Regions from separate parts of the Paenibacillus sp. FSL H7-0703 genome, predicted to be linked through region 2. Evidence: riboswitches for the same ligand, from Rfam matches in the RefSeq annotation. Region 2 holds a riboswitch; the other holds the start of a gene.

Region 1 (15,828 bases), 860 kb from region 2:
CGATTAAATAATCCAGGTTCGTTATCTACTTCATAATATTGAAGATAAGAACCGTATTTTTTTACATAATCGCGCAACTTTTGCTTGGCCGTCTCTGGCAGAGAACCATCTTTTTGCAGCTTAATATCACCTGTATATAAATACAAAGCAGACGATTGCATATTATACTGCTTTAACGTTTGATAGTAATCATCCACGTCTGTACATGCCTTGCCCACATTACTGGCACAGGTGACCCTCATGACGTTGCCACTATAAGCAATGCCCAGCCACTTGAGAACGTATGGTAAATGCTTAACTGCACCCTGATCATAATAAAATTCTTTATTGTTCACATTTGTTCCGGTCAGTATATATTTACCGTGTACCGGTTCGGTCGCAGGTGAAGCTAACGTCTCCAAGCTCAAGTCATCCCAGGTCCACCACACATTTTTATCTTCTGCAGAGGAGCAGTATAGGCAGCGCGCTGTCTTTAGCTTGAGTACGTTAACACCGCTTTGCAATTGCTCTTTGGGGATATACAACTCGTAGTTGCTTTTGTAATTATATGCACTGCCCGTACCGGAAACCCCAGCGATTTGAATGATACCGGACAGCTGATAATTTGAAAATACAGCCATTTGCGGAACAGCTTTGCCCGCATCCAAAATCCGTACACGGAATATCACTCCATTGGGAGGAACTTGATCCAGCTTATACTGGAGCGACAGTTCAGGATTCGTGGACGCATTCAAGCCGGGAGGAATATCTCCACTGCTGAGCAATACCGGGGCCGCTGTATTCTCTGCTATGGACGTTGCGGACGATATTCCTTTAGCCGACGATTCGGTAGAAGCAGAGGCTGTAGGAATGTTGATATTGTCTCTACCAATCACTCCTCTAAATTCCGCTGAAGAATCATCCCTCTGTCCCAGCTTCCATACTGGACTGGCTGCCGCTACTTTATCCGTCGGCAGTTCTACGCTCCTTGAAGGCGTGTAAATCAACCAAGCGATCAGCGCTATAGCTACGACCCCCAGCAGCCCGGATAATACTGGCGTATACCTGTGGGTCAACCATTTTTTCATCATATGATCCACCCTCTCTCCTCAAAATTTTTGACCGGGAAAGAGAATCTATTAAGGAAGAAACAAAGCGTTACCGGGAATCACCGCTTTCGCTTCATGCTGACTTTCCCACATCAGACGTGCCATTGCGTCACCATATTCATCATAGTATTCAACTTTTAAATCTACCATTTTACCTGCTTGCAAGGTGATACTGCCCTTGCGCTCTGTCCAGCTTTGCTTAAACCAGCTATCAATAATCAGCTTGCCGTCTACCCATACCCGGATTCCATCATCAGATATCGTTGTAAACGTATAGGTCTCACTATATTGTGGCTTCATTTTACCTGTCCAGCGAACGGAGAACCGATCAGCGTTCACCCTTGCATCAGCTGTGGCAGCACGCCAGTTATAGTCCAGCTTGCTATCTGTACGGGTCAAAGCAGCACTACCATCCAGATTCATGTTGTTAAAATATTCACCCCGCAGCCCGTTCGCATAAACCATATCCGGAACAGAAGGAGGAGCCGGGATAGGCTCGCTTTGCCCCTCGTCCGGTAGGGTTGGTACATCTGTCCCGGGTTGTTGAACTGCTGCCAATCCATTTTTCACATCATCTCGCGTCAAGCTCCTCGAATCATTCATATAATCCTGAATTTGATCCGTTGTGTTATTCTCGGTCAGCATCTTTCCCCAAGTCATGGAATACACCCATTTGGGCTGAGCCTGTAATACCTCGGAGCTGGGCATCTCACCGTGTTCCCCAATGGCAATCGGCTTATCCCCTGCCAACCCGAGCAGACCTTCATAATGACTTTGTTCAAAATCATTGTTGTAAATGTCTACAGCCAAAATGTCTACTTTGTCATCCCCCGGATATTTAGGGGTATACGGGAAGGTATACGAATTAGGAGCATTCGGGCTCCATACCCACAGCAGATTGTCTAGTTGATGTGTGTTTACAAAACGGTCATACATGATATTCCATAGCTGATTGAAATTATTTTTGTTTCCCCACCAGAACCAGTCACCATTCATTTCGTGATAAGGTCTCCATAAAACCGGAACACCCGCATCACGAAGCTGCTTTAGCGATACAGCGACCTTATCCAGATCGGCAATGAGGAGGTTATACTGCGCAGTGCCTGGCGTCACGTATTTATTGAACTCCGTCTGACTTACTTTCGCCTGCACATTGGCCCAAGTCAGTGGTCTACCCGGCAGCGCTTCATGAAAAGTCATCGTCACAATGCCTCCGGATCTGCTCCAGCGGATCGCGCTATCGACAACATTTTTACGTTGTGCTGCTTCCGAAGCGGCAGATTGACCTGAGATGGCTCCCATCTCATAGCCGTGCACACCCACATACGCCTGACTGATTTTTTGGACCTTGTTACTTAATTCATCCGGACTCTCCAAATAATCATGCTGACCGGTGATTATTTTTTTCCCCGAGATGCTGAGTAAATAGCTGTATAGTTCACGGGCCTGAGTAGAAGCGTCCGAATTAACAGGTTGTAATGCAGCGGCATTCGCCACAGACAGAGATTCACCAAAACCGACGGGCAACAAAGAAAAAAGCATAACTACGGGGAGTGCATGACGTATCAGTCGATACAGAGGAATAAAATTGAATCTCACTTTTTGCTCTTCCTTTCGGTAGCCAGGCTGCCATCCCTACGGAAGGCCCTTTAGCTTTGCGTACCTGCCTTTCGACAGGGCTGCGTTTATCGTTGGAAGGAGTTTGGATTCCTTCTTACCCTAAGTATCGACTTTCTTTTACCAAAATTTAATAGGTCATGTTCATGAATTTACAGGTTTTCGCCCAATTTCGACAGTTTGAGCTATGAATTTTCATAGATTCGTCTTTTTTTCGTTTTTACGAAAACAATTATGAGATAAATTGGTGACGGGAAATTTCATTCCAATCCATACAAAAGCGGACAATATCCTCTTCAACCAATTCAGAACCAGTCTGCACCTCAATAAAATCCACATCGGTCACAGCCAAAATGCTATGCTTCGTTCCTTCAGGAATACGCACGACATCACCAGCTTTTACTTTGTGCAGCTTCTCATTCAAAATAATTTCCGCTTCACCGCTAATAATGGTCCAAATTTCACTCCGTTTGAAATGAAGCTGATAGCTGATATTTTTGCCTTTCCGTACGCGGATTCGTTTGGTCAATACCTCGTTACCCTCGTCATACTTGACATAATCGACAACCCGATACTGCCCCCAACGACGTTCTTCATACATTGGACGCTGATCATGAGCCTTGAGCACTTCCTTAATGCGAGGACTTTCAGCCTTATTGGTCACAAGAATACCATCCGGGCTAGCGGCTACAATCAGATCATTCGTTCCAATGATCGCCACAGGAATGTCTAACTCGTTAATAAGACTCGTATTGACGCAATCCTCCGTTACTACACCTCTGCCCACTTGTTGATTAGACATTTCTTCTGTGAGTGTATTCCAGGTACCCAAATCCTTCCAAAAACCATCATACGGAAGAACTACGATATCCTTTTCCTTCTCGACTACTTCATAGTCAAAGCTGATTTTTTCCAGAGATGCGTATTGCTTTTGCATTTCTTCATAATTCAGCGGCAAACCCTTGGATGCCAAGATATCCAGCAAATAACTTAATTTGAATGCAAAAACCCCGCAGTTCCATAGAGCATTGCGTTCAATCAGACGCTCCGCCTGCTCCCGGTCGGGTTTCTCTTGAAAATGGCTCACTTCGCGGTAGCCAGTGCTACCTTGGGTGGCATCGTTTTTCGGAATAATGTAACCATATTTCTCTGAAGGATAGGAAGGGACAACCCCGATTAAAGCAAGCTTGCCTTCACTCTCCTGGAGTGTATGTTCCAGCTGGGCTACGGAAGCGAAGAAAGCATCCTCAACATAAGGATCTACAGGCAATATAGCTATAATTTCATCAGGGGATACACCAGCAATGGAATATAGATAAGTCGCTGTCAGCGCAATCGCAGGAAAGGTGTCTCTGCGTTCCGGCTCAACAATGATGCGCGTATTCGGCCCGACCTGACTCTGGATCATTTCGACCTGTGCTCTCCCTGTCGCAATAAACGAGGATTCTGATAATCCATTGTCTCCCAATTGTCTCCATACCCGCTGTACCATGGATTCCGAAATCCCCTCCGGGCTCTCCAGTACCTTCAAAAATTGTTTGGAACGGGAATCGTTGGACAAAGGCCATAATCTTTTACCGGAACCACCAGACAAAAGTACGAGCTTCATAACTCTCCACTTCCTCTCTATATTGGTTGGATGATCGTTCTGATGATGAGTTGACTACCCGCTACGGTATGAATTTAATCTTATGATCGCTGTTGCCGTGGGATTCTTTGGATTGTATAAGACATTTAAATGTAAGAATACCACGTCAAAGGCGAACGCTCCGCTTCTCCAGATTCAAATCCATCCCTGCGCTACTCAAAAATGCATCATGCCGATCATACCGTTTATTGCAAAAGGCACGACCGGACATTATTAAGTCCGGTCAGCCTGTAAAATCTCACGCTTGGCGTTTACCTGCCTTGCTTCACAGGAGCGGCGCCGCGGTACAGCCGCATGGAGCTTTGATCGGAAGGAGCGGCATCAACCGCGCCGCTCCTTCTGATCTGCCCTTCTACTCCTCCCATAAGGTGGGAGTTTAAAAATTGTGACTCCACGGCTAAAAGCAGCGGAGCGGGCAGAATTGTTCTGAAGAAGCGTCAGCGTTTGCCTTTATCCCCGGATTTTAACCTTTGAATGTTTTATATAATCCAGAAAATCCGGGGGTAACAGCAATCGGAAGAACAATCTGCACGCGCAGCGCCTTCAGCGCCTCCAACACCGCCACAGTCACTTTTTAATCTGTCACTTTTAAACTTCCACTTTATCCCGATTCCACCCACTCATCCGCGGACGACCCACGGAGTAGTATTCCAGCCCGGAGCCTTGGATCTGTTCCTCAGCGAATACGTTACGACCGTCAATGAGAACCGGCTTGCGCAAAATGGAGGCCAGTTGTACGAGATCGACTTTTTTGAACTCTTCCCAATCGGTCAACAGGCACACAGCGTCGCTACCTTCAGCGGCTTGCTGTGGGGATGAGCACCACATAATATTCGGGTGATCCACGCGCTCCTTGAATTTATCCATCGCAATGGGATCATACAGTTTGACAATAGCGCCTGCCTGAATGAGCGTTTCTACGATTTCCAGTGCTGGAGCTTCGCGGATGTCATCTGTATTTGGCTTGAAGGCGAGGCCCCAAATGCCAATGGACACACCGTTCAGTTGACCCAGCGATTCGCGCAGCTTGGATACAATCATAAAGCGCTGGTCGGTATTCACCTCGACCACCGATTTCAATAACTTAAATTCATAGTCTACATTACCTGCAATTTGGATAAGCGCATTTGTGTCTTTTGGAAAGCAAGAGCCACCATACCCGATCCCTGCTTGTAGGAAAGAGGAGCCAATCCGTTTGTCCATACCCATACCGTCAGCCACACAGGTGACATCGGCGCCAACCTTTTCGCAAATATTAGCGATTTCGTTAATGAACGAAATTTTAGTTGCCAGAAACGCATTGGACGCGTATTTGATCATTTCAGCACTACGGATATCCGTCACATAGATTTTATCCGTGAACACCTGATGCAGAGTGACCATGGTTTCACGCAATCCTGTATTGTCCAAACCAATAATGATGCGATCCGGATAAAGCGTATCATTGATGGCTGAGCCTTCTCTCAGGAACTCCGGCGCGGAGACGATATCGAAAGACAAACTCGTGTGACGAGCCAACACGTCCTTAATTTTTTCGTTCGTTCCGACAGGTACAGTACTCTTGGTCATAATAATCTTATACCCGTTCATGGCTTTCCCAACATCAGCGGCCGCCTGTTCAATGTACGACAAATTCGCCTCACCGTTAGCCAGAGAAGGTGTACCTACCGCCAAAATTACGATATCCGAGCGGCGTACCGCATCGGCCAAATCCGAGGTGAACTCCAACCGACCCGCTTCCAGATTCAACGCGATCAATTCCTCAATACCCGGTTCATAAATCGGAGATTCTGCCCGGTTCAACATGTCGATTTTGTGCTGCTCCAGATCGACACAAATCACCTCATTACCTTTTTGCGCAAAACATACACCCGAGACGAGCCCAACGTATCCAGTACCGATTACAGCCAGCTTCATTCCGTTCATCCTCCTTTTAGAAAGTTCACATAGGCTTGTTCTACATACTTTTTTAATTGATCCTTGAAGTTTTCTTCATCAAATTTGCGCGCATGGGTAATGATATCGTCCACATTCCACGCATGTTGCTCAACCTTTTCGACGGCCTCCAGCACATCCTCTACTTGATGCTTGCGGAAAAATACGCCGTTCACATGAGGAACAATCGTATCCAGCGCTCCCCCACCCTGAAAAGCTATGACAGGCCGTCCAGCCGCATTCGCCTCCAAAGGCGTAATACCGAAGTCCTCTTCACCCGGAAAAACGAGCGCTCGGCATTCTGCCATCAGCTTGTTAACCTCTTCATCCTCAAGCCTGCCGAGGAACTCAATGTTCGGGGCAGCCATACCTTCGAGTCGTTTACGGTCCGGTCCTTCACCCACAATGCGCAGCTTGAGACCGTTACGTTTGAATGCTTCGATCGCGAGATCAATGCGCTTGTAGGACACCAATCGGGATACGATCAGGTAATAGTCACCGATGTTTGTAGCGCGTTTAAAACGGGATGTATTAATAGGTGGGAAAATCACATCCGAATCCCTTTGGTAATAGTGCAAAATTCTTCGTTTTACAACCGAAGAGTTGGCGACAAACTGGTCTACGTTGCGAGAAGTTTTGGCATCCCATGTTTTCAACCGGTTCATGTACAGCTTGAGCATGTTTTTGAGCAGGTTGGATTTGGACTGCCGGGCCATATATGTATCGTAATCCCAGGCAAACCGCATCGGTGTGTGACAATAACAAATGTGAAACGTATGTTTGGGTACCTGGATGCTTTTCATAAATGCACTGCTGGAGCTTAAAACAATGTCGAAATCCCTAAAATCAAAATCACGGATAGCAATGGGATACAGCGGCAGCACTCCTTTGAAGTTGTCCTTCACTCCTGGGACTTTTTGTAGCCAAGTGGCTCTAATATCCGCATCCTTCAAGTTACGCGACAGGCGGTCGTCGCTGAACACCGTTGTGAAGATAGGAGCATCCGGATACATATCGTGGAATACCTCTACTACCCTTTCCGCTCCGCCCATTTGGATTAAGTAATCGTGTGCTATCGCTATTTTCATCTGAATCATCCTTTAACGCGAATGTCGGTCAGACTCCTGCCAACAAACCCTTATAGTAATGAACTATATCCTTAACTGTGTTCTCGATGACAAAATGCTTCTTGACCCGTTCCATCCCTCTCTCACCCATCTGCTGACGTTCTTGTGGATGCTCCAACATCCAGCGGATGGCTTCTTCCAGCTTAGCCGGATCACCCGGTTCAATAAGCAGCCCGGTTTCATGGGGTACCACCGTTTCCTTGGGTCCCCCCTCATTGGAAGCAATCACGGGGAGACCCGCAGCCATGCCTTCAATAATGACCTGACCGAATGGTTCTGGTGTAATAGAGGTATGAATCAGCAAATCACAACGCTGCATCAGGCCTTGAATGTCATCGACGTGTCCCAGTAGATTGACGTTAGCCAATCCGTATTCGCGCATCGTGGACTCTAATCGTTGCTTGTATTCCTCTTCTCCGAACAACGCATCTCCAGCCAGCCAGAATTTCACGCGCTGATCCGGTAAAAAGGAGCGTGCTGCTTCCAGTAAAATATGCTGTCCCTTCCATTCCGCCAATCTGCCGACCAATACGACGTTAAACGAGTCATCACCACGTAAATGTGAAGCCGTGTCACGTGCTGTAATTGCTTTGGCAAAAGCGGAATAAACGACAAGCGTCTTTTTGTCCGGGGGTAACTCCAACGCACTCAGCGTGGACTTGGAATTAGCAATCACTCCGTTGGGCAAAAAGCGGGACATCAGCCGAATCCCTTTGGCCACAATCGGCTTCAGATACGGCGGACCGATGTGGTCACGGATATGCCAGATCAAGGGCAGCTTCGCCGATTTGGCGGCTACTGTACCATACAGTGCAGACTTGAGCGAGTTCGTGTGAACGCACACGACCTTTTCCTCACGCAGCAAGGGCGCAAGTTTTCTACCGTAAGCCAGCAAACGAAAAGCTGCTGCAGGCGCACCTAGATTCACGGCATTCCGTCCCCGATTGCGAATCGAATCGTCCAATGGAACGATGCGCACATCAATATCACGCTGCCGAAGCCGATCTGCCAAATCGCCCTCCTCTGCCAAAATAACGAGCGGGTCGATATGTTCCCCGATATTCGTCAGTATGTTGTACAAAGCGACTTCGCCGCCGCTCCATCTTGCCGTATGGTCAATATAAGCTACTCTCATCATTTCGCCGCCGCCTTTCTATCAAGGACCTGTCGGAACACCTCTTCCACCTGCTCCGCTACATGTCCCCATGTATATCTGCTCAGGACATGGTCCCGGCATTCCCTTGCATTCGGTAGAAGTTCACGATGATCCAGCACACGTAGCAACCCTTCAGCAATGGCTTCACTATCCGTTCCCTTGAACAAAAGCTCGGGACGGAATCCTCTTAAAATCTCCTTGTTGCCACCCACAGGAGTCGCCAGCACCGGCAGTCCCGAGGCCATCGCCTCCACTGTGATCAGACCGAAACCTTCCAGTGCCTGTGTGGGTACAACGAACAAATTCGATGCTTGGTGGTACAGTGGAAGCTCCTCATCCGACACATAACCGAGCAGCCTTACATGGTTATGAAGATTGTATTCCGCCACCTTGGAAGCCAATTCCTCCATCAAGGGGCCCTTCCCTCCAATCAGCAACACATGATCAGGATGACGCTCGGTTACTCGTCGCCATGCTTCCAGTAGCTGTAGTAGTCCCATTCGATTAACAAGACGACGAACGGTTAGCACAATCGTCGCATTTTGCGGCAAATTCAGGTGCTTCCGCACCGCTTCTTGATCCTCTGCCGGGTGGAACCTTTCTACATTCGCAGCACCAGGAATAATATGAATTTTGCTGAGTGGAACCTTATAGTGCTCATGCAAAATATCCCGAAAAGTCTCGCTTAGCACTATAAATTTATCCGACAGACCGTAGGCCTTCATTTCAATGGATTTAGCCAACGTCGTTTTTAGAAAATGCTTGATGCCCTGTCCTTCAATCTTCATTTCCTCCGTCCACGGTCCGTGAAAGGTGGTAACTACCGGGATTCCTCTTTTTTTCGCCTCCAGCGCTGGCCCGACACTATAGGGAGCAAAATGGGAATACAATATATCCATCGGTTGCTTGTCGAACAGCTCTGCTGCATATTTTTGCATTAGCTCCCGGCGCTTCCAGATGGATTGCTGCTTGCTGCCAATCGTATGAATCCGAATACGGTCGGGCGCTTGCGGCTGCTCGTCACTACAGATTAGAGCATCCAACGTATTGCGCTCTAACGTAAGCTGCTCACAGATCGATTTAAAATATGTGTTGAGGCCTCCTGGCTGCAAGGACGGCCAGCTCAGCCCCGTTGCCGCAATACGAAATCCGTTATTGTACGACATAGCTGGTTTCTCCTTTCTGCTCGGTATGTCCGTCATCCACGATTTCTATCTTTTTTCTCCGCTTGGTTAGCTCATAATGCTTGAAGCAGACGAGAAACTCATACATCACCCAGAATACTGCTACGGCAAAACCCGCCAATCCCTTGCGGTATAAGCCTTGGACAAAATACTTCTGCACAAAGCGGGCAGGAGGCCGCCACAACAGTCTGGTAATCCGAAAGGATCTTCCTTTGTTAAATGCCGTCTCTGCTTCCAGATCTGTATATTTGTTAAAACGGGTCATATGATCACTGATGCTGCGGAAGCCGTAGTGCCATAACACGCCCTCCAGATTGACAATCTGGGAAGAGGCTACATCCGGCATTTCATGAACAAGACTATTCGTAATGCCATAAATACGCCGATTGTACAAACGAACCAGGTATTCACCTTTGTTCATCCATTTGCCAAGAAAATCTCCAATCCGGAATACGGAATATGCTTTGGCCGGATCGTGGAGCGTTTCCTTTACTTTCAACAAGTCTCCAAGCAACTCTGCATCCACTACTTCGTCCGTATCAATCAGGAATATCCAATCAAATTCCGCTCTTTCAACACCAAACATGCGCTGCTTGGCATAACCAGGCCACGGGTTAGAAAACACCCGACAGCCCAAGGATTCAGCTACCTGAATCGTATTGTCCTTGCTCCCTCCGTCAATGACGACGATATCGTCCGCAAAGGGCTTGCAGGATTTAATGGCGGCTGTGATTCGAGTGCCATCATCCTGAGCGATAATAACTACGGATATCCGGTTGTCCGCGGGAACGCTAGACATGTGGTTCATTAGCGGGTGCCTCCTTCTTTATCTAACCGTTAACTGGCTTTTTCCGGATGTAGTGCGACATCGTTGATCGGAGCCATTGAAAATCTTGTTTGGAAATAAGCAGTCTTGGAATCTTCATTTTTAGAACGAATTTAACATTACATAAAATGAAAATGAACCGTAGAATCCCCGAAGACAGCATTGCTATCCCTGCACCCGTCAATCCATATCTCGGCACGAGTATGGACAGCAATGGAATGACGAGCGCCAATCCGACACCCTGTAGAATGGTAACCAGTTTGGGCTTACCCAACGCCATAAATTGTTGTGCCAGCACCATGGTCCCTCCACTGATAGCAACCTCAAGCACCAAGAACCGGAATACCGTGAGTGCTTGTTTAAACTCTTGACCATATAACAATGTAAATACGAACGGAGCAATCAGCATCAGCATCACCGCAGCCAGAAAGGTTGCCGTTGATGTCACTCGAAATGCCCGAAATGTTATGGCCACCGCCTCTTCCTTATTCAGACCGGAGGCTTTGGGAAACAGCACGACAATGATCGAGGTAGAAAATACATTCACCATCCTGGCCAAGCTGACCGCTACTGCATATAAACCGAGATCAGCGGGTCTGAGCAGACCCGCAATCAAAATCTGATCAATATAAGTGGAAACCTGCCCCATGAGATCATTTCCGTATGAACCCATACCGTAGGTAAAGAGATTTTTAAATTGCGTCCAGCTGTTCTTTACCTTTGGTTTGTACAGCCGAATCATTCGTATCGTGACACCGATATAAATCGGCAAGCCTGGCAGTAGATAGGCCAATGCCGAGGTGTACGGATTCATATTTCCGGTTAGGATCAGAATCGCCAGACCCAGCAGTGTACTCAGCGGTACCAGATACCGGAATAAATTGTACTGCTTATATTCCGAGCGAACTTGAAGCAATGCATTATTGATCTGTGAAATCGCTATGAGCGGACACATCATCATGGAGCACTGCGCGAAAAGTATGACCGATGAAGAAAAAGAGCGCAGCCAATAAGGAATTAGAAAAACTCCGACGAGTGTCGCCAAGCCCCCGAACATGGTAGCCAGCAGCAAGGCCAGACCATACAGCTTGCCCGTTTCCTCCGGTTTCCTTTTTGCATTGTAAATCAATGCAGACGGGACACCGAAGCTCATGCAGAAGGCGAGAAATTGGGACCAGTTCACCATCGCTGTCTGTTCCCCGCGTCCAGTAGGACCCAGGAATCGTGCCGTTAGCACACCAGTCAGCATATTCACGACGAGAATCAGCATACTGAATATCATCGTTTTTACTGCTGCAGAGCTGTTATCCTTGCTTTTGGCAAACCGAATCACTGTGGACCATAGTGTCCGGACAGGTGCGGATAATGCTTGTAAGTTTTGCACAGCCTTTACCTTCTTTCCGCGATGACATCTTTTGCCCATAGTCCTATTCCGATCATCATCCAGATCAGATAGCCGCGCATACCGGGGAAACCATTATCTGATATGAGACTGGCTACAGCTCCGGCCCACGTAGCCAACGCCAGTCTGATATAAGGCTGACTGGCATCTCGTTCGGCAATACGAGCGAGAAGGCGCTTGATGATAACGAACAGACCACCGAAGAAAAAGAATGCCCCGAAAATACCGAAGGTGAGGAAAATGGCGATATATCCATTATCCATAATCCCAAGTTCGCCGAGATCGCCGCCGTTATCAAGCTTGGTTCCGATTCCTACACTCCCGATCCCCTGCCCGACCGGATTGCCAGCAATCGCCGGAAGCATCGTATGCAGTAAATCCAAACGTTCATTGTACGAATGATCCTGCTGAATATCCGTCAGCGTCTGCATGCGAGCCACCAAACCTTCTGCCCCTGGAAGTTTTGGAACAATGATGTAGAGAAGAAGGCCAACTATAGCTAGTTGAAACAAGGTTTTCCACTTTCCCTTGGAAGATGAACTGAGAATGTAAGCCAGTAACATGACGAAGGCAATTAGCCAGGCTGAACGTACCAGCGTGATTAAGAGACAAACGACCGTCAGCAGGATTCCGATCCATCCCAAAGTGCCACGCCAACGTTTTTCCATTAGCATGGGTACAAGTGCCATCGCCAGGAAAATAGCGCAGGGACCGGGCGAGTTCATGGAAGAAAATACTCTGATTTGAAGTGGTTCTGGAACACCAATGGAATTCATTTCTACATGATTCATCCAAAATGCATCCCACGGAGGCACCGTCAAGTACTGGATAATGCCGTAAATTGCCACAAGAACAGCAATGTTGGCATATGAATACAGCAGTCGGTCAAGCTCCTTCGCCTTCATGGGCTTAATCGCAAGATAAGGCAACAGGATCAAAGGAACCACATAATTGGCTAAATCATAAGCAAAAACAATACCATTTTTGAATAACCCGACCACACTTCCGTAGGCCAATTCTATGCCGAAAAATACAGCAATTCGGGTCAAGGGTTTTTCCGCCTGATGAATGCCTCGCAACACAGGAATAATCAACATACTGCTTACCAGCAGCGGTGCCACGCTCAACAAGGAAACCGAGTGATATGTTCCCTCCATCCAATCCGCAATGCGGCGGATTTCCGGGCCTACTGCCCAAACTGCCAGTGTGTAAGGAATCAGTAGCCGCGATTGCAGGATCGCCAGCAGGAAGGCCGGAAAAACGAGCGCCAGCAATATGGCTCCCTGCTGGCTCATGGTGGGATTCATCTTGGCGCTGACAAATCCGATGGCGAGTGGCAGTATACAAGCCAGCAATCCCATGCCGATCATGCTGATTCCACGCCGATTTCCTAGCCAAACGGAAATCTGCTGATCTGCCAACCGACTCATGTTTCTCACCCCTGACCTCCCTTCATCCGCTTCCGCTTGAACATCTCCTTAAACAGCAGAACGAGAAATTGGGAATCCTCAATCAAATATCTTTTCCACAATCGTTTAGGCTCCTGAGACAACCTCCAGAACCATTCAAATCCCGTCTTCTGCATCAGCTCCGGTGCTCTTTTCACATTTCCCGACAGGAAATCAAAGGTCGCTCCCACCCCAATCGAAATCGGAGCACGGTAAGTCTCATAATATCTGTAGATCCATTTTTCCTGTTTAGGTGCACCTACACCTACAAAAACGATGTCCGGGCGAGCCTCTTGAAGCAGTTGGATAATGTGCCTATTCTCCTCCTCGTTTTTCTCAAAGCCATAAGAAGGAGAGTAACAGCCCACCACATTCATGTTCGGATAAGATTCCTGGAGATTGAGCATAGCCTTCTCAGGAATACCGTCAGCTGCACCCAGAAAAAATAAACGATAGCCTCGATCCTCAAAAGCCTCTCCCAGCCGAGTGAACAAATCTGACCCGGACACCTTTTGTTTGAGGGGTTTTTTCAGTAACTTGGACGCCCATATGATAGGCATCCCATCGGCCACTACAGCTCCGGCATCCGAATACACCTTGCGGAATTCATCATCCTTGCGAAGCTTGATCACATGATCGACATTACAGGTCAAAATGTAGGAATGACGCTGATGTTCAATAGAAGTATCTATAAATTCGAGTAGATCATTAAAATCGTAATTATCAAAGTTGACATCGAACATGTTCACTCTGCTCATCGTATCACTTCTCTTTGCGAAAATCGGTTTGAGTAGATGTCTGGTATAACGCGTTCAAATACCAGCAAAATGGAATAATCATCTGAACCGTCGACAACGTATTATCTGAAAACGAGTAGATCAGAAAGCCTGCAATTAAGCTTGCAAAATAAGGTTTGATAGACTTGGCAAGCGACCGGTAAATGAGAGCGAACACGATCAGCAATGAAAGCATTAATAGCCCGCAACCGATATATCCCGTGTCAAAATAAAAGCGTATATACTCGTTATGCGGTACAACAAAGCCATTGAATAATGTCCCATCGTTCGCGACCGTTACCGCGCCAAGACCTCTCCCTGACCAAGGGTAATCATGTACTCTGTTCAAAAAATATTCCCATGCCTCCGAGCGTCCCGACAGGTCAATGCCTGTATCGGTCTCCCGTTCGAAGGAGCGTTTTTTTAAATTGTTCCATTGCAGGGCCACCGCCCCCAGAGCAACCAAAAACGATCCGGCCAGCGGTAGCAAATAATTGACTTTCCCCTTGAGGTACTGACGGGCAATATCAAACAGATACACAGCAAACATTAATAACAATGCCAGAATCGGTCCACGTGTACCGGTGGCGATCAGAATCAGAAAGTTCAGTGCCAACACAGTGTAATAAAAAGCGGCTTGCTTGGGTTTACGCTTGACCTCAATTAGAGAGACAGCAATTCCGAGAAAGGAGAGCATTGCCAGATGCGGCGGTATATTCGCTCCTTGTACTCTGACTGCGCCCGTAAATTCTACATCCGTAAACGAATGCAGCCCTAGAACCTGCAAACCCAGTCCAATGACCACACTAATAATGGGCAACAAACTGATCAATCGGATATGCTTTTCTGCCACATCCTTTTTCCACTGGATCAGTAAAAAAAAGAAAGGGAGTGATAAACCGACGAACGCCTTGACGGCAATCGAGGTCGTTAACAAAGGCAGCCATGCTGAAAATCCAAATGTGATCCCCAGCATGATCACCAATGCCCAGACCGGATAGCTGAACTTGAGACGTATGCCATACACGAGCATACACGGCACCAGCAGAGCCAAAATGCCCAATTTGTACAATGACAAAATCTCAATACCGAACACGCCACCCTGATACAGAGAATCGACTGAGACTGCTGTACTTAGCAAAACAGCGTAGCTGATGCGCTCTGGATGATGTATGGAAACAGCCAGCAAGAGCAGTAAACATACCGCCGCAATACTGACCACCGGCTGATAGGTAGCCGCAATTCCTACAGCAAGAGCGCCCAGTAGAAAAATAAAAACATGCTGTATGGTGTTTATTCTAGTAGTCCAAGGATAGTTACTCATGTTCCATCTTTCACCCCGCAGCTGACTCGCTTTTCCGGTTGCGCAGTGTATCCAGCGTCCCACGGATACTTTCAAGCCTGCATCGGTTCAACAGCTTCCTGCCCTCACTACGCGCCAGCAGGGAATCCACAGTGATGTATAACACTTTGGCTGCTGTCTTCGCCATCAGCATCGCGTTGCCGCGCAGACCTACGGCCTGAGCAGCGTTAGACATGCCCTGACAATAGTAGCGGTTCATGATCCATTCTTTCGTTAACCGTGAAGCCGGCACAAAATGTTCCACAGACATGTGTGGAT
Region 2 (15,828 bases):
CCGTCTGGGGAACACGTTCTTTCTGGGCGTAGTAATTCTGGTTCTAACGTATCTGATCGCCATTCCGCTCGGCGTACTTAGCGGTCGTTATCAGCATAGTCTGCTGGACAAAACCGTAGTGGGCTATACCTATCTCAGCTTTGCGACACCTCTATTTATACTCGCGTTGTTGCTGCTGTACGTATTCGGATTCAGGCTCGGCTGGTTTCCAACCAGCGGCAGTGTGGATGTAGGCGTGGAGCCGGGGACATGGTCATATTACGTGAACAAGTCGTATCATCTCATTTTACCTGCGGTTACAGGCGCATTGCTCAGTACAACGGCTACGATTCAGTATTTGCGCAATGAGGTCATTGACACAAGACTGAAGGATTTTGTGAAAACAGCGCGTTCCAAAGGGGTACCCGAAGGTAAAATTTATTCCCGCCATATTTTCAAAAACTCTCTATTGCCGATTGCTGCCTTTTTGGGCTATGACCTGACGGGAGTAATTGCAGGCAATATTTTTCTTGAATCTATTTTCGGTTATCCGGGGTTGGGCCAATTATTTCTCCAGTCCATCACTCAACGGGATTTTTCAGTCGTGAACGCGCTGGTCATGATCTCTGGCTTCTTGGCGCTATTAGGAACTCTTTTATCTGATGTCATCCTAAGCAAAGTCGATCCCCGCATTCGAATTGAATAGCGAACAAGTCTAGAGAAAGGGAGGGATTATGGTGTCTATACAGGCGGAGGAGGTCTTCACGCCGGAAATCATTCGTAAATCACCATCCAGTTGGTCTGTACTACGTCGTGAGCTGGTGCGTGACAAAATGTCCTTGGTTTCCATTGGCTTTGTAATTCTGTTCTTGATCTTTATATATGCCTCTGTCCTGTTTGTAAATCAGGATGTAGTCACGACGGTCGATTTGGGCGCGATCCGTGAAGCTCCAGGCTCAGTGCATTGGCTGGGGACAGATCGAGCGGGCAGGGATATTTTCGGTCAGCTGGTCATTGGAGCCCGCAATTCCTTCACCATCGGCTTTACGATTACATTGTTATCCGCGGCTATTGGCTTAACGTTAGGTTTGCTGGCTGGTTTTTATGGGGGACTGGTCGATAACATCATCATGCGAATCATTGATTTTATTCTGGTGCTTCCGTTTTTGATGCTGGTCATCGTATTTGTCAGCATTGTACCCAAAAGCGGCATAGGGTCCTTTATTTTCATTATGACTGCCTTTTTATGGATTGGGAAAGCACGTCTGATTCGAGCCAAGGTGTTGTCGGAGCGCGAACTGGATTATGTGCAGGCTTCCAAAACCCTTGGCACACCCAATTGGAAAATCATCTGGTTTGGCGTGCTGCCCAATCTTAGCTCGGTCGTGATCGTCAACCTGACCCTCAGCCTCGCGGGAAATATCGGGATTGAGACCGGGCTTTCTTATCTCGGCTTTGGCTTACCGGAATCTACTCCAAGCTTGGGTACACTGGTGAGTTATGCCAATGACCCGGATGTTTTGCAGAATAGCTGGTGGATGTGGTTGCCTGCATCACTGCTTATTTTGGTGTTAATGCTGGCGATTAACTTTATTGGTCAGGCGCTCAAACGCGCCACGGATGCCAGACAACGATTGGGTTAACCGAAGTTCAAGGATAAGGACAATAACAAGGAGGAATTTACAATGGTTAAACGCTGGAAAAAAGGGATTCTGCCTGTTCTATCTGCAATTTTGGTGCTTTCACTGGCCGCATGCAGCGGTTCGCCTTCCGCTTCAAATGGAGGGAAATCGTCTGACGGTACAGGCGGCTCAGGGTCCGACAGCAAGCAGGTGAATGCGACAGCGCTGGCGAAGGCGATCAAGAACGATAAGGCGCCGATTAAGGGTGGCATCATCAATTATGCACTCGTGTCTGATACCCCTTTTGAAGGTATTCTGAATCCTGTATTTTATGATGGCAATCCTGATTTTGAAGTCTTCCAGTTTTTCTACCCTTCTATGTTTTCGATTGACTCCAATCTAAATATTGACGATAAAGGGGCGGCGACGATTTCCTTTTCCCCAGACAATAAGGCTGTGACTGTCAAAATTGATCCCAAGCTGAACTGGACGGATGGTAATCCCGTAACGGCAGAGGACTATGCTTTTTCCTATGAAGTGATTGGTCATAAAGACTACGAAGGTCCGCGTTATGATAGCTTTATGACCAACATTGTGGGCATGGAGGATTATCACGCGGGTAAGGCCAAAACCATTTCTGGCATCAAGGTGCTGAATGAGAAAGAGGTTACCATTCATTTCAAGGAACCTAATCCTTCGGTGAAATCGGGACTGTGGTCTACACCACTGGAGAAAAAGGTATTTCAGAATATTCCCGTGAAAGATATGGCCGGATCTGATCCTGTTCGTAAAAATCCGATTGGCTATGGGCCATTCAAAATTAAATCTATGGTCACAGGTGAATCTGTGGAATTCGTCAAAAATGAAGATTATTTCCGCGGTGCGCCCAAGTTAGATGGCCTTCATCTGAAGGTGGTGAACCCGAATGTCATTACCGAGGCGCTGAAAAGTGGAGAAGTCGACTGGGCCAGCTATCCAACCACCCGTTACAATGAGGCCAGCAATCCGAAAAATGTACAGTTTCTCGGTCAGGAGGAATTATCTTATAGCTATGTAGGCTTTAAGATGGGCAAATTCGATCAGGCCAAGAGTCTAAATATCATGGACCCGAACGCCAAGCTGGCGAACAAGTCATTGCGTCAGGCCCTTGGCTATGCGCTGAATAATGAGCAGGTCGGCAAGCAGCTCTATCATGGGCTTCGGACTCCTGCGACATCCCTGATCCCGCCTGCCTTTAAGGGATATCATGATGTGAATGCGAAGGGCATTGCGTATGATCCAGACAAGGCGAAAAAGCTGCTGGACGAGGCAGGATATGTGGATACCAATGGAGATGGATACCGTGAGGACCCTAAGGGCAAGGAACTGGTACTCCATTATGCAGCAATGAGCGGGGATGCGACAGCCGAATCGCTGGCGAAGTTTTATTTGCAAAATTGGAAGGATGTCGGACTTCATGTCGAGCTGGTGGACGGTCGTCTGCTTGAGTTCAATTCTTTCTATGACCGTGTGCAAAAGGATGACCCCGGCATTGATATTTTTGGCGGCGCATGGAGTACAGGTACAGATGTAAACCCTAGTGGGCTGTATGGACGCGGAGCCAGCTTTAACTACTCGCGCTTTACCAGTGAAGAGAATGATAAGCTGTTGCAGGAAGGGGTGTCTGTGAAAGCCTTTGACGACAATTATCGTAAAGATATATACAATCAGTGGCAGGCGTATATGAGCGAGGAGGCACCCATCGTACCTACGTTATTCCGTTACTCGTTAGAGGCAGTGAATAATCGGGTAGCCAATTACGATATTACTCGTGGCAAGGAGTATGATGCAGACACGTTTGCGAATATTACGTTGACTGCGGAAAAAGCCGAAGTAGCCCAATAATCTAAAAAGCGCAATAACCTGAAGAAGAAGCGCGAACCGGATGGATCCGATTTTGCGCTTCTTTTGACCTTTTCATGCAATCATTCTGGGGATTCTCGAAGGGAGAGAAGGAAGACGGAAATACGTCAGCTTCAATACTTCATTGCCGTATGCGAGGAACTACATTTTACGAAAGCTTCGGAAAAGATCGGAATCTCCCAACCCACGCTTAGCTTGCAAATTAAGGCGTTGGAAGAGGAATTGGGCATGACGCTTTTTGACCGTGCAGGCAAGAAAATTAAAATGACAGATGCCGGGAAATTGTTGCTGCAACACAGTGCACATGCGCTCAAGGATTTACAGCAAGCAAAGGCTTCCATTGAGGAGTTGCGTACCGAGCAACGCGGGAGTTTGCGGATTGGTATTGCATTATCGGAGCTGGAGGAACCATTGCAAGAAATGCTTATCCATTTTCATCAGTCATTTCCTAGAGTCAGCCTGCACATCCATCCATCATTTGATGTAACAGAACAGCTGCTGGATAACCGAATGGATGTTGGCATTACGCTGCATTCGGGTACGGATGAAAGGCTTGTCCAGCTTCCTCTTCGTACGGAGAACTACTGTCTTGTTGTTCCGGTAGAGCATGTGTTTTCCAACCGTTCTTCCATTACGCTGGACGAATTGAGGCATGTATCGTGGGCGATGCAGCCAGAGTGTCATCCCGGCAGGAAGCTGATTGAGAAGTGCTTCCGGGATCGCGGGTATCCCTTTGCAACCGTCTTGGAGACAAATTCCATACCTTCAATCCTGCGCTGGGTGCAGGAGGGACTTGCCGTAACCCTACAGACGGAGTCCCTTGCGGCAGAATTGGATCGCTCACAATTTTGCACTGTACCTATTTTGTGCGGCGTGCTCCAGGGTCAGCTAGAGTTGATTTATCGGTCTGGCCGTTATCAGGGAGAAGCATTGAAGCGATTAATTGAAAAGATACAAGCTGTACTAACAGTGCGTTCCAACTAGTGGCAACGCTGATGAGTATCACGAACTTTAATGTGTACGAACTTCCAGCCTGCGTGCAATCAGTGACATACTGTAATTGACAGCAAAGTACAGGAAAGCTGCGAACAGCAGGGCTGGAATGACAAAGGATTGATTTTGCCCACCGACAATCTGAATGTTATGCGTCAGCTCCGGCAAACTGATAATGACAGCCAGTGAGGTATCCTTGAATAGGGAAATGAACTGGCTGACAATCGGGGGCACCATGCGACGAAGCGCTTGGGGCAGAATGATATGCCATAAGGTTTGAGAGTAGCTTAGACCGGAGGAACGTGCGGCTTCCACCTGTCCTTTATGGACCGAATTCAGACCGCTGCGCACAATCTCGGCGATCATGGCTCCCTCGAAGATCGACAGGCCTGTAATGGCTGCCCACTTGAGGGAAATCGACAATCCGATGGATGGTAAAACCATACCGATGAAGAAAATAATGAGCAATAATGGAAGATTGCGAATGAGATCAATGATAAAGGCTGCAACCTGTGAAATGACAGGTAAGCGAGTATAGCGCAGGATGCCGAATAAGATACCGAGAACGAAGCTGAACACGATAGAATAAATAGCAACCTCCAGCGTGAGCAGGAAGCCCTCCAGTATAAAACGCACATTAGGCCATACAAACAATCCACCGAAATCCATACGGGCTTCCCTCCTTAGGATGTTTTGGACAGACGCCGTTCCATATATAGTACAAGAAAGCTAAGCGGAACCGTCAAGATAAGATACAACAGCGCCGTGATGGCGTAGACTGTGATGGGCAGGAAGGTATCCGAGTTAATGAGGTCCGAGTAATACATTAGGTCCAGTCCGGCCACAATAGCCAGCACGGAAGAGTTTTTGACCAGGTTAATGAATTGGTTGCCGATCGCAGGCAGTACAATTTTGATGGCTTGCGGTAAAATAATGCTGATCATCGTCTGGTTGTAACTCAACCCGGAGGACCTTGCCGCTTCAAATTGCCCCTTGGGCACAGATTGAATGCCGGCACGTATGGCTTCAGCAATAAAGGAGGCTGTGTATACGGTCAATCCAAGCGTTCCAGATACGAATCCGTCCAAAGGGATGCCCAAAGTGGGAAGCCCGAGATAAAAAAACAGTACGACGATCAGCAATGGGATATTGCGGATGACCTCTACATAGACGGTACCGATCCAGTTCAGCCATTTAAAAGGCGCAATTCGGAGGATGGCAATAATAGCCCCCAGAATAAAGCTTCCAACCAAGGCAATGACACTAGCTTGAACGGTATGAAGCAAGCCTTCTCTGAAACGGTCGCTATGATCAAAAAGTACGTTGATATCAAAAGTAAGCATCTGCGAATTTACCTCCTTATCCAGACCTAAGAAAGGAAGGAGCTCGCAATCGCGGCTCCTTCACAAGAATACTATTCGGGTTTAACCCCAAGCCATTGCTCGTGGAGCTTATCGTATTCACCGTTGCTTTTCAGTTCCTTGAGCGTATCATTAATGGCTTGCAGCAGTTCGGGTTGTCCCTTCTTCACTGCAATGCCGTAAGGTTCCTCTGTGAAGTTCCCGCCTACAAGAGTATAATTCGGGTCTTGCTGCTGCATGCCGAGCAGAATAGAGTTATCCGTAGTCAAGGCTTCTCCTTTACCTGCTTTGAGGGCGTTGAAAGCATCCTGATAGTTTTCGAATTCCAATATCGTTGCTTCAGGTGCTTTTTCACGGATATTTTTGGCGGAGGTAGAGCCTTTCACGGCGAGCACCTTGGTTTTTGGGGTCAGAGACTCCAGCCCGGTGATGGGGCTCCCCTTTTTCACGAGCAGAGATTGCCCGGCGTTAAAATAAACGTCGCTGAAATCAACCTGCTTTTTACGTTCATCCGAAATGGTCATCGTCGCGATAATGGCGTCAATGTCCCCATTTTGCAATAAGGTGATTCGTGTTTTGGACGTGACCTCTTTTAGTTCAAGTTTGGTTTCATCGCCAAAAATATGTTTGGCTACAGCCTTAGCGATGTCGATATCAAAGCCTTCTACTTTTCCGCTAGCCGGGTCTTTCAGTCCGAACAGCTTGGTATCGTATTTCACACCAACGACCAGTTTGCCACGCTGTTTGATCGCTTCCAGCCCGTTGGCTGCTGCCGGCTCATTCCCCGACGTTGCCGCTCCTTCTTTGCCTCCACAGCCTGCCAAGACGAGCAGACAAGATAAAGCTACCAGCACCAAAGTACTCCATTGAAATCTTTTTCTCATCAGAACATTCCCCTTTCGATTTACGCTACATTGGTAGTCTGTTTAATGATGAATCAGACGGCTCAGGAACAGGCGAGCCCGTTCTTCACCCGGATTCTGAAAAAATTCGGCAGGTTGGCTGTCTTCCAAAATCTGTCCTTTGTCCATAAAAATCACGCGGTCTGCTACTTCACGTGCAAAGCCCATTTCATGAGTGACAATGACCATTGTGATGCCCTGATGGGCGAGCGAGCGCATAACATCCAGTACCTCTCCGATCGTTTCGGGATCAAGTGCTGAAGTAGGCTCGTCGAACAACATAATTTTTGGATTCATCGCGAGCCCACGGGCGATCGCGACCCGCTGCTGCTGTCCACCGGACAATTGGGCGGGGTAGCTTTGTGCCTTTTCTTCGATTCCGACGCGCTTTAGATAGGTGATGGCTGTTTGAGTAGCTTCTTCTTTCGAGATGCCCAGTACCTTCATAGGTGCCAGTACAATGTTTTCAATCACCTTTTTGTGTGGATACAGATTGAAATGTTGGAACACCATCCCGATGTTGCGGCGGAAGGCATTAATATCAATCTTTTTGTCATGTACAGGGACCTCGTTAACGATCAGCTCCCCATCCGATATCGTTTCCAGACGATTGATGCAGCGAAGCAGGGTGCTTTTACCCGAGCCGGAGGGACCGATGATTACGACGACCTCGCCCTCCTTAATTTGAAGATTGATGTCTTTGAGTACATGGAAGTGACCGTAATGCTTGTTGACATTGCGAAACTGGATCAGAGAGCTCACCCCTTTTAGGCTTGGATACATAGCTTAGTAGACGGATTGACATGATCAAGCTCTATTAGAATTTCAAAATTTCTCTCATGATACTATAAGCTTACAATAAAAAACAAGATTTTATGTCATAAAACTTTACGTGTATTATATTTTGGTATGTCCTTTTGCTTGTTAACTGCTATTTATATGATAAAATTAAATGAATATTCACAATTTAATGTTATTTAATTTTACATGGAATAATAGCGTTCGACATGCCAAGGGAGAAACGTGACAAAAGCAACGCTATGTTTTACAGTAGGGAAGAAGGAATTTAGGGTAAAGGAAGGTTAGACAATGACGAAAGCTATTTCACCGCTAGTAACGGCATTGGGCATGGAGCCCCATCCAGAAGGCGGCTGGTACAAAGAGATGTGGAAGGCCCATTTCCAAATTCCGAAGCCTGTACTGCCGGATGTGTATTCCGGTCCGCGCTTTGCAGCTTCGTCTACGTATTTCTTGCTACATCCGGGCGAGTTCTCCGAGTGGCATGTGGTCCATTCTGATGAGCTGTGGTTATATCATAGCGGAAGCCCTGTAGAGTTGAAATTGGGTGGAAGCGGAGAAGAGCCTGGTGAAGAAACTGTGATTATCGTCGGTGCGGATGTGGAGGCAGGACAGCATCCACAAGCACTCGTCCCAGGAGCAGTATGGCAAACGGCACGTCCGCTTGGGGATGAGCCCGTGCTGGTAACCTGTGTGGTTGCACCAGGATTCCACTTTGATGATTTCAAGCTGATTGCCAAGAATCCAACTGAATCATGATGTGAGCATTGGCGGGTGTATTTCTGTAATGAACAGGAATGGCCCGCCTGATTTATTTTTACTCATAGAAATAGGTACTTTAAAATGGCTTTAGGTGCTTAGTTTGGCCTGAACAATGAGACGATGGGTGGGGTTGACGAGAGGGTCACATGTAATCAGCGTGAGCAGCTTTTGTTTTTTGAAGCTTTTTAGAACAGACACGTCCGTAGGATCAACCACCTTCAGGCTATAAACGCTATATACATATTGGTTACCCCGAGTGTTGACAACAATCTTATCCCCAATCTTCAATTCATTTAGACGATTAAATAAACGTCCAGAGGTACGGGCTCGATGAGCAGCAATGGCGGCATTCCCCACTTGTCCTAGCGTCCCCGTTTCCGGCATATGTACAGCCGCGTGTCTCATATTTATCCTCGTTGCGCCTTCCAATACAGGGAGCTTTAAAGCAATACGACTTATACTAATAGTGGCTATGGGAGTTTGTTCATTAGCGCTTGCCATGGGAGCAGGAGGTGGGGAAGTATTTTGTCGTGCTTCACTAACCGGAACTTTCGTAAGACGAGTGGACAAGCGAGCATAGCTGTCTGTAAGACTGGCGGTTCTAAGCGCATCGCTTTTTCCTGATGGTAGCTCGGCTGCTTTTAATAGCTTGCTTTGTTCCTGATCCTCATTCCATTCCGTCGCTTTAGGAAACAAAATAAAAAGTAAGCCTAACACAATAAATACGTAGGAAAGTTTACGCAGACGCAGCAATCTCGCCTCCCCTAAGCAAAGTACGGATTATACATACTTTTTAAAAAAATGCCCCATTCCCGGCTCATTCCAATCGGGAATGGAATGAGCCGGGAGATCAGGGCAGGTGATCGGTTTTATTTTTTGTTTGTCCGTCTAAATTTCATAAATACGCCCCATATAACCATCGCTATGCCTGTCAAATAGAACGGAACGGGGCTGCTTTCACCTGTTTGGGGTAATTGATGTACCGCAGGTGTATCCTCCGGCTCTTCAGGTTCTTTCCCCGGAACCTTGAGACGGATCTTAGGTTCGGGATCGTCTTTCGAATCCACCGGAGGAGGATCTTGATGAGGCATGACGGCTGGCAGTTCCGGCTTCAGCGGTATAGGCGCAGGTTCCTCCTGCGGAGAGACTATGTCCTCCGGAGACTTTGGCAATGACGGAGGGACGATTATAGACGGAATATTGGGTATTTCCGGATCTTTGTCATGTTTTTTACCTGAGCCTCCAGACGGGGGGGAGGGGTTTGGATGAGTAGGCGTTCCTGGTCCTGAGGGATTCGTGGGGTCTGTTGGAGTTCCCGGGTCTACAGGTGGTTCAGGGTCGTTTTTCTTTTCTTTACGATTGGTGATCACAACCCTCTTTACGCCAGAGCTTTGTCGCAGTGTTGCGTCTATTTTGATCTCGAGCTTGCCCTCGGTAATTTTATAGCCCTCCGGTGCTGCCAATTCTTCCAAGATGTAGTCGTCATGAAGCAAGGAAGAAAAGATGATTTTGCCTTCCTGATTGGTGGTCTGAATGAGAGGGGCTCTTTTTTGACCTTTATCATAGAGCGCAAACTGTGCGCCAGGCAGTACCTTGTCAGGCATATCCTGATCTACCTTGGTCAGCTCAAGACTTTCGGTCACACCCCCGCCAGAACCGGAGCCGGAAGACGTTCGTACGATGATTTCCTGGCTGGTTTCCCGCAGTTCTGTCGTCAAGCGATCCCCCTCAAAGGCAACCTTATTACTCACCTTGGCTTTGTCTTCAGCATGAATGAACGATTGGTATTCAAGTATAAAAGCAGTGGAAATATCCTTAGCAAAAGTAAGTTCAAAAGTTTGCTGGCCTTGAGCATCTGTCTTGATATACAGCTTGTAATCTTGATTTCTAATCAACTCGGTGCCCTTGGTGGTATTTCCGTTGGCAGCGATGATTGTAGAGTACAAATGAAAGGAATCCTCAATTAAGATTTGATTGCTGCTAGGCTGATCTATAATTTTAGCGTTGGATACATGGGACTGTCCTTCATTGATGCGGATGCTCCAGTCAATCTTATTTCCATTTTGTGTACCGACTTTAGATACATATTCTCCGCCATGAGGTACCGTGACTTGCGCTGTCCATTCGGAGACAGTTTTTTGTCCATCTAGTAGAAGGGCTTGATTATGGATTTCCTTTTCAATCAGTTCTCCTTCCAATGAAGTTTGAAAGGTAATCCAGTAGGGAGTCTGTATCTTATTTTTGAACTGGATACGCAATTCATTACCATTTTGCTCGGAGGGAGGAATAATGGTGTATTGATCTGCTGGGATTTCAGCCCCTTTTTGTACGCCATCCCACCATCCCAGCAAGGTCATATCGTATACTTTTACGGAGGCGGGCAGTAACTTCTGACCTTGCAACAAGGGGTCTCTCACTTCCGCGTGATTCAGGATCTTGCGATTGTAGTTAGCTTTAATGTCCCAGGTAATGAGCTTGGAGGTCGCATTATAGCTTCCTTGCTTGGCACCGTTTCGTTGTGTCATAAAGTCCGGCCAGATCGGGCACTCCACTTCTTGCGATGATCTTTCTCCGTCTTCAAACTGGTATTCTATATGGGATTTATTACGAAACTCGGGCTTCGTTGTATCTGTTTTCCAATCATTATTATAGGTAGTTGAATACTTGATTGTATAAGCCTTCTGAATGGCTTTATGAAAAATGAGCGTAAATCCTTGTTTATAGTCCTGTGATAGCGGAATCAGCTCATAATCCGTGGGTGCACGTAGCTCCGTTGTTCCGTCAACACTTTGAATTTTCAGGGTGTCCGGTAACAAGGCCAAGCCCCCGTTTGGAAACACATCCTGAATGACAATATTTTTCATGATGTACAAGTCTGTATTGATGGTAATCACCCAAGGTATGATTTTGGTGTTGTAATTGGGTGTGTCATACATTTTAGTCATAACTCCGCTTATGATTTCCGTCGATACGATCTTCTGGGTTCCATCTGAGGTTATGATGTTTGTAACTTTTTCATTTTCATAGACACGGCCTCTGGCTTGAGTCTGGTATCGGATGGTATAGGCTGAATCTACGTCGAAGTTGAATTGAAGTTTGAAGCCGTTGCGGTCCGGATAATCAACTGGGATGACAGTATACGCCCACGATGGGAGTTCCTCCAGTGTGTTTCTCTTAAATACTTTCAAAGAACCGGGCAGCAATTCTTGAGTTTTATTGAAATGATCAATTAAAAGAGCTTTGGCTTCGGGAATTTTTGTCTCGCTGAAGTTATATCTTATGGCCCACGAGAGTGTTTGTGTGGCATGATCATATTTTTCAACCTTTTTGGACAAAAATTCACCACGTTCCACCTGAACAGTAGCGGTAGCAACAACGTTCTCTATCGTATCTCCTGAAAGCGTTGCTGTGTTGGAGAAACGAGTTTCATCGCCAATAATACGCGTGGAATATTGAATCTGATAGGCCGTGTTAATGCTATCGTCTTGAAAACGAATCACAAACCCTGTCCCGGCTTGATCTGCTTCAATGGCATATTCACTTGCATTCACTAGGTCTCGAACAACGGTCGAGCCGTCGATATTGACTTGTAGATGATAGAGCCGAATAGAGTCTCTTCTGAGTTCCAGCCCTGAAGGAATTGGATCGGTGATGAGGGCATGCTTTACGGTGTTTAGCTGTTTGTTCACATCAATGATCCAGTCGATCTGATTGGTGCCAGCTATTTTCCCTTGTTTGCTTAGGGTTGGCCCTGACTGGGGTTTTACATTCACGATGACCGTTTGTACCCCGCCTTTGATCGGAATCGCAATGATGATCTCTGTACTGCCTTTCACCGTTTCTTTCGTAAACTCGGTTTTGATTTGCAGTTTGCCGCTGACATTGGAATGATTCTCTACATATTGGTTAAAGGTCATGATCACCTTGCCCTGACGATCTACTGTGAAGTATCCCACGGTTCCGTCGGTAGTGACTAACGGAGATGAGATATCAGTGTAGATGACAAACTGTTCTGGTAAATGAAAGGTGAAGCTGTCCCCTGACTTATAGGTATTGTCAGGAAGCTCCCATGCATAGCCTAGTTGGATGGCTGATCCGATGTCGAATTGGCTGTCTGGACTATATACCGCATCAATGACACGCCCTGCTTCGTCGGTCAGGCTCAACTTCGTTAATATGCTCTGCGGAGCTGCATCATGTTGAGACTTTGAACTGGTTGCTCCTTGAACGAAGGGAACCGTGTTTGAAGGAATCTCCCTAGGAGGTTCAAGGTTTGGGACAACATATACAGCATCCGTAACGGTATGGTTAGGATCGGATACAGCACTCTGCGGCAGTTCTGGGACTGGAGCATCTGCGTAAGCCAGCGTTGCGCTGAAAAAGCTTTGGACAATGAGCAATAAGGCAATGATCATTACATTTATTTTTGTTCTCATGCTCCAAGTGATTCTCCTATTCATCGTAATATGGCAATGCTTCGGCGGTTATGTTTTTTCCTTCCCTCCTCCTAGTTCGAAATTAGTATATTCAGCATGCTAGGCTGACATGACTATCCCAATAGAAAAAAAGCCCTGATCATAGCGATCAGGGCTTTCTTCGAGAGAGGTAAAGCAATTTGTGATGGATCTATGTAAAAAAGACATAATAAAAAGCTCGTTCATCTGGTAGCTGGCTGCCATCTGGAAAGGAAGGCCCTATAGTTTTGCGTCACTGCCTTTCGACAGTTTTGCCATTAACTTGAATAGCTTGTGCGTCTATCATCTATCAAACTGATTTCATGTAACCTCTCATTTACAACTTGGAACGGTTCCCCCATTTTTTGCGGAAGGAATGAGGTGTTTCTCCTACATGCTCCTTGAATAGGTTAATAAAATGGCTCGTATTGGGAATCCCTACGTACCTTGCGATATCCACAATGGACATGTCACTGGTTTTAAGCCAGCTTTGAGCGGCTGTGATACGGACATTAATGAGATAATCAATCGGAGAGAAACCGATCTGCTTTTTGAAATTTTTAGCCAGATTAAACTTGTTTAATTCAAACATATCTGCCAGCGAGTCCAGTGTTATTCGCTCACAGTAGGACTGATCCAAATATTGCTGTACCCGACGTACTTCGCTCAGGGTTTCAGCATTCACACACGGATGATCATAGGGATGTTGCAAAATGCACGTTAGTATTTCACCAATGAGCCTGGACGTTAGTAGCTCAGCGGAAAGACTTCTGTCAGACTGCCCACAAATCAGAGCATGGAGCTTATCCAATATAATATGCGGATTATGCATGGAAATGACCGGTTTATTATGCTTGGCAAATTGTTCGTAAAAATTTTCAATCAGATTGCCATACAGGTACAGGCTGATAAACTCCCAGGATTCATGACCGGAGGTGCTGTATTGAACATATTCCTCGCAATTAATAAAGAACAAATCTTGAGGTTTTAAGATATATTTCTTGCCCCGGTACAGTAATTCTCCCTTACCAGACAACGTAAAGACAAGCAAAAAAGAGGAAAGTTCTTTCCTTTCCATCGTAAAAGCAGAAGTTTTTTGGAAGTAGCCTAATTCCTGGATATATAAAAGGGATTGCTTGGCAAAAGCGGAGGGAGTGCGTACAATTACGACCGGATCGCCATTCCAGAGGCCCACGTTGTTTTTTTGGTCTGTTGTCATATTCAATTCCTTTACAAAAAAGCAATTTTATCTAGCATATCTTGGTTTGAATTACCAATATATAATGGCTGATTAAACATGATTCCCTATTTATAAAAGTTTATTTTATCACATCAAATATGTCTATATAGCAAAATATGTGTTTGAATTTTATGGGAGTAACACTTTTTATGGATATTTAACCTGGTAATCCATATGAAAAAGTCGAATGCTGTTGAAAGAATCTGGGGTTATCATGGATTCAAATCCTTTCTGAGGTCCAATACCAAAAGGGTACTGAAAAAAGGTATCTTATGCCCATTCAACTTTCTTGTTCACTTCTCCTTTCGGTTTAAAAAAATTGGGACTTGGTTCTGATAAAATGGTTCGTAAGGCTTATTATTGAAAATAAGAGTTTGGGCCCAGTGCTGTGATTTTGTTCACAAACATGAATGTAAAAAAGAGAGATATATGCATAAAAAATTACGCAAAAAGTGCCCTTGCGCGTTTCATCAAAAGTGCTTTCAACTTTGGAAATGACACGGGCAATGATATGATGGGTAATACAGGTATAGTGCTTTACTTACTCGACAGTCAGTTTGGAGGATTACAGGATGGGAAAACCAAAAAACACGAAAACCGCAGCGGCTTGGTCGCTTGTTATTCTAGGGGCAGGCTTTGCAGCCACATTGCCCTTCCAGCAATATGGTTGGGCTCGTTTGTTAGCCGGAGCTTTTGAGGCAGGACTTGTAGGGGGACTGGCAGACTGGTTCGCTGTCACTGCTTTGTTCCGTCATCCGCTAGGCATTCCGATACCACATACCGCGCTGCTTCCTAAAAATAGGGACAAGCTCACAAATGCATTGGTAAGTACGGTGGAAAATAACCTGCTAAACAAAGACAGCATTGCGTCTAAAATTGCAGATATCCGTTTGGCCGATTTGGTGCTGGGCGGTGTGGAAAAAGGATTGCGCACGCCGGAGGCGGCGGCATCCATAGATGTTCTTGCCAAGCGGCTCGTCCAGTCGCTCCCGCTCGCGGAATTGGCTCCGGTCATCGTGGCAGAGCTCAAGCGGCAGGTGGCTGACTTTGACGCCGGACCGCTGCTGGAGGCGCTTGCTCGTCAGACCAGCGAGAAGGGCTACGATCGCCGCGCACTGGATTACACGCTGGAGCAAGCCGAGTCCTGGCTTTTGCGACCCGAAACGGGTTATACGCTGGGCACCTTAGGGATGCAGGCTGTTAGCGGTTTGCAGGTGAGCGGGCTGATGCAGTTTGCTTTGAACGCATTCCTCGGCTATCTGAACGAAGAGCGTATGGGTGAAATGATTCGTCATTTCCTGCTGGATCAGGTAGCAGAATTGCAAAGGGAAGAGCACCCGCGCCGTCAGGCTGTGCTGGATGGTCTGAGGACACAGGTGACCCGATTGGCGACGAAAGATACGGTTCAGGAAGGGTTGAACGGCTGGAAGGATAGCCTTGTTGAAGCCTGGGAAGGCGATGCGTCAGTGCTGGGCAAAATGGAAGAACTGCGTATACGCTTATTGGACTACATGGAAGACGGAAGCTATGTGCAGACCTATATTTTACCGCTATTGAATCGGATGCTGACTGATTTAAGAGGGAATACCGAGCTGCTGGACAAGATCAATGTGCGAATTGTGGAAGGTATTACTGGACTGGTGGAAGCCAACCATAGTCGAATTGGTAACTTGGTACGCGAAAATGTAGACAAAATGGATAACAAATCCCTGATTGCACTGATGGAGGACAAACTGGGACAGGATTTGCAGTGGATACGTATTAACGGCGCAGTTACAGGCTTCCTGATCGGCATTGTGCTGACAGGTATCCGTA

The links. A riboswitch is a leader RNA that binds a small molecule or an ion and turns the genes downstream of it on or off. The one in region 2 is predicted to bind cyclic di-GMP.
Region 1: it holds a riboswitch for cyclic di-GMP, as region 2 does, so the genes downstream of both, MHB46_RS08240 (glycosyl hydrolase) here and MHB46_RS12180 (collagen binding domain-containing protein) in region 2, are expected to answer to the same signal.

What each region holds. Positions count from the first base shown of each region.
Region 1 covers NZ_JBBOPF010000001.1:1,920,535-1,936,362, forward strand. The annotation lists gene MHB46_RS08235 (hypothetical protein) at 1-1,070, opposite strand, end outside; gene MHB46_RS08240 (glycosyl hydrolase) at 1,119-2,687, opposite strand; cyclic di-GMP riboswitch class I at 2,702-2,782, opposite strand; gene MHB46_RS08245 (sugar phosphate nucleotidyltransferase) at 2,938-4,314, opposite strand; gene MHB46_RS08250 (UDP-glucose dehydrogenase family protein) at 4,942-6,270, opposite strand; gene MHB46_RS08255 (glycosyltransferase) at 6,276-7,376, opposite strand; gene MHB46_RS08260 (glycosyltransferase family 4 protein) at 7,405-8,553, opposite strand; gene MHB46_RS08265 (glycosyltransferase family 4 protein) at 8,550-9,737, opposite strand; gene MHB46_RS08270 (glycosyltransferase family 2 protein) at 9,724-10,563, opposite strand; gene MHB46_RS08275 (lipopolysaccharide biosynthesis protein) at 10,586-11,965, opposite strand; gene MHB46_RS08280 (O-antigen ligase family protein) at 11,971-13,413, opposite strand; gene MHB46_RS08285 (WecB/TagA/CpsF family glycosyltransferase) at 13,419-14,189, opposite strand; gene MHB46_RS08290 (O-antigen ligase family protein) at 14,194-15,531, opposite strand; gene MHB46_RS08295 (glycosyltransferase) at 15,542-15,828, opposite strand, start outside.
Region 2 covers NZ_JBBOPF010000001.1:2,782,452-2,798,279, reverse strand. The annotation lists gene opp4B (oligopeptide ABC transporter permease) at 1-685, shown strand, start outside; gene MHB46_RS12230 (ABC transporter permease) at 714-1,622, shown strand; gene opp4A (oligopeptide ABC transporter substrate-binding protein) at 1,665-3,485, shown strand; partial or broken gene MHB46_RS12220 (LysR family transcriptional regulator) at 3,549-3,725, shown strand; gene MHB46_RS12215 (LysR substrate-binding domain-containing protein) at 3,732-4,487, shown strand; gene MHB46_RS12210 (amino acid ABC transporter permease) at 4,515-5,165, opposite strand; gene MHB46_RS12205 (amino acid ABC transporter permease) at 5,180-5,839, opposite strand; gene MHB46_RS12200 (transporter substrate-binding domain-containing protein) at 5,911-6,741, opposite strand; gene MHB46_RS12195 (amino acid ABC transporter ATP-binding protein) at 6,784-7,521, opposite strand; gene MHB46_RS12190 (cupin domain-containing protein) at 7,849-8,316, shown strand; gene MHB46_RS12185 (class D sortase) at 8,407-9,072, opposite strand; gene MHB46_RS12180 (collagen binding domain-containing protein) at 9,189-12,755, opposite strand; cyclic di-GMP riboswitch class I at 12,980-13,060, opposite strand; gene MHB46_RS12175 (AraC family transcriptional regulator) at 13,111-13,992, opposite strand; gene MHB46_RS12170 (DUF445 domain-containing protein) at 14,586-15,828, shown strand, end outside.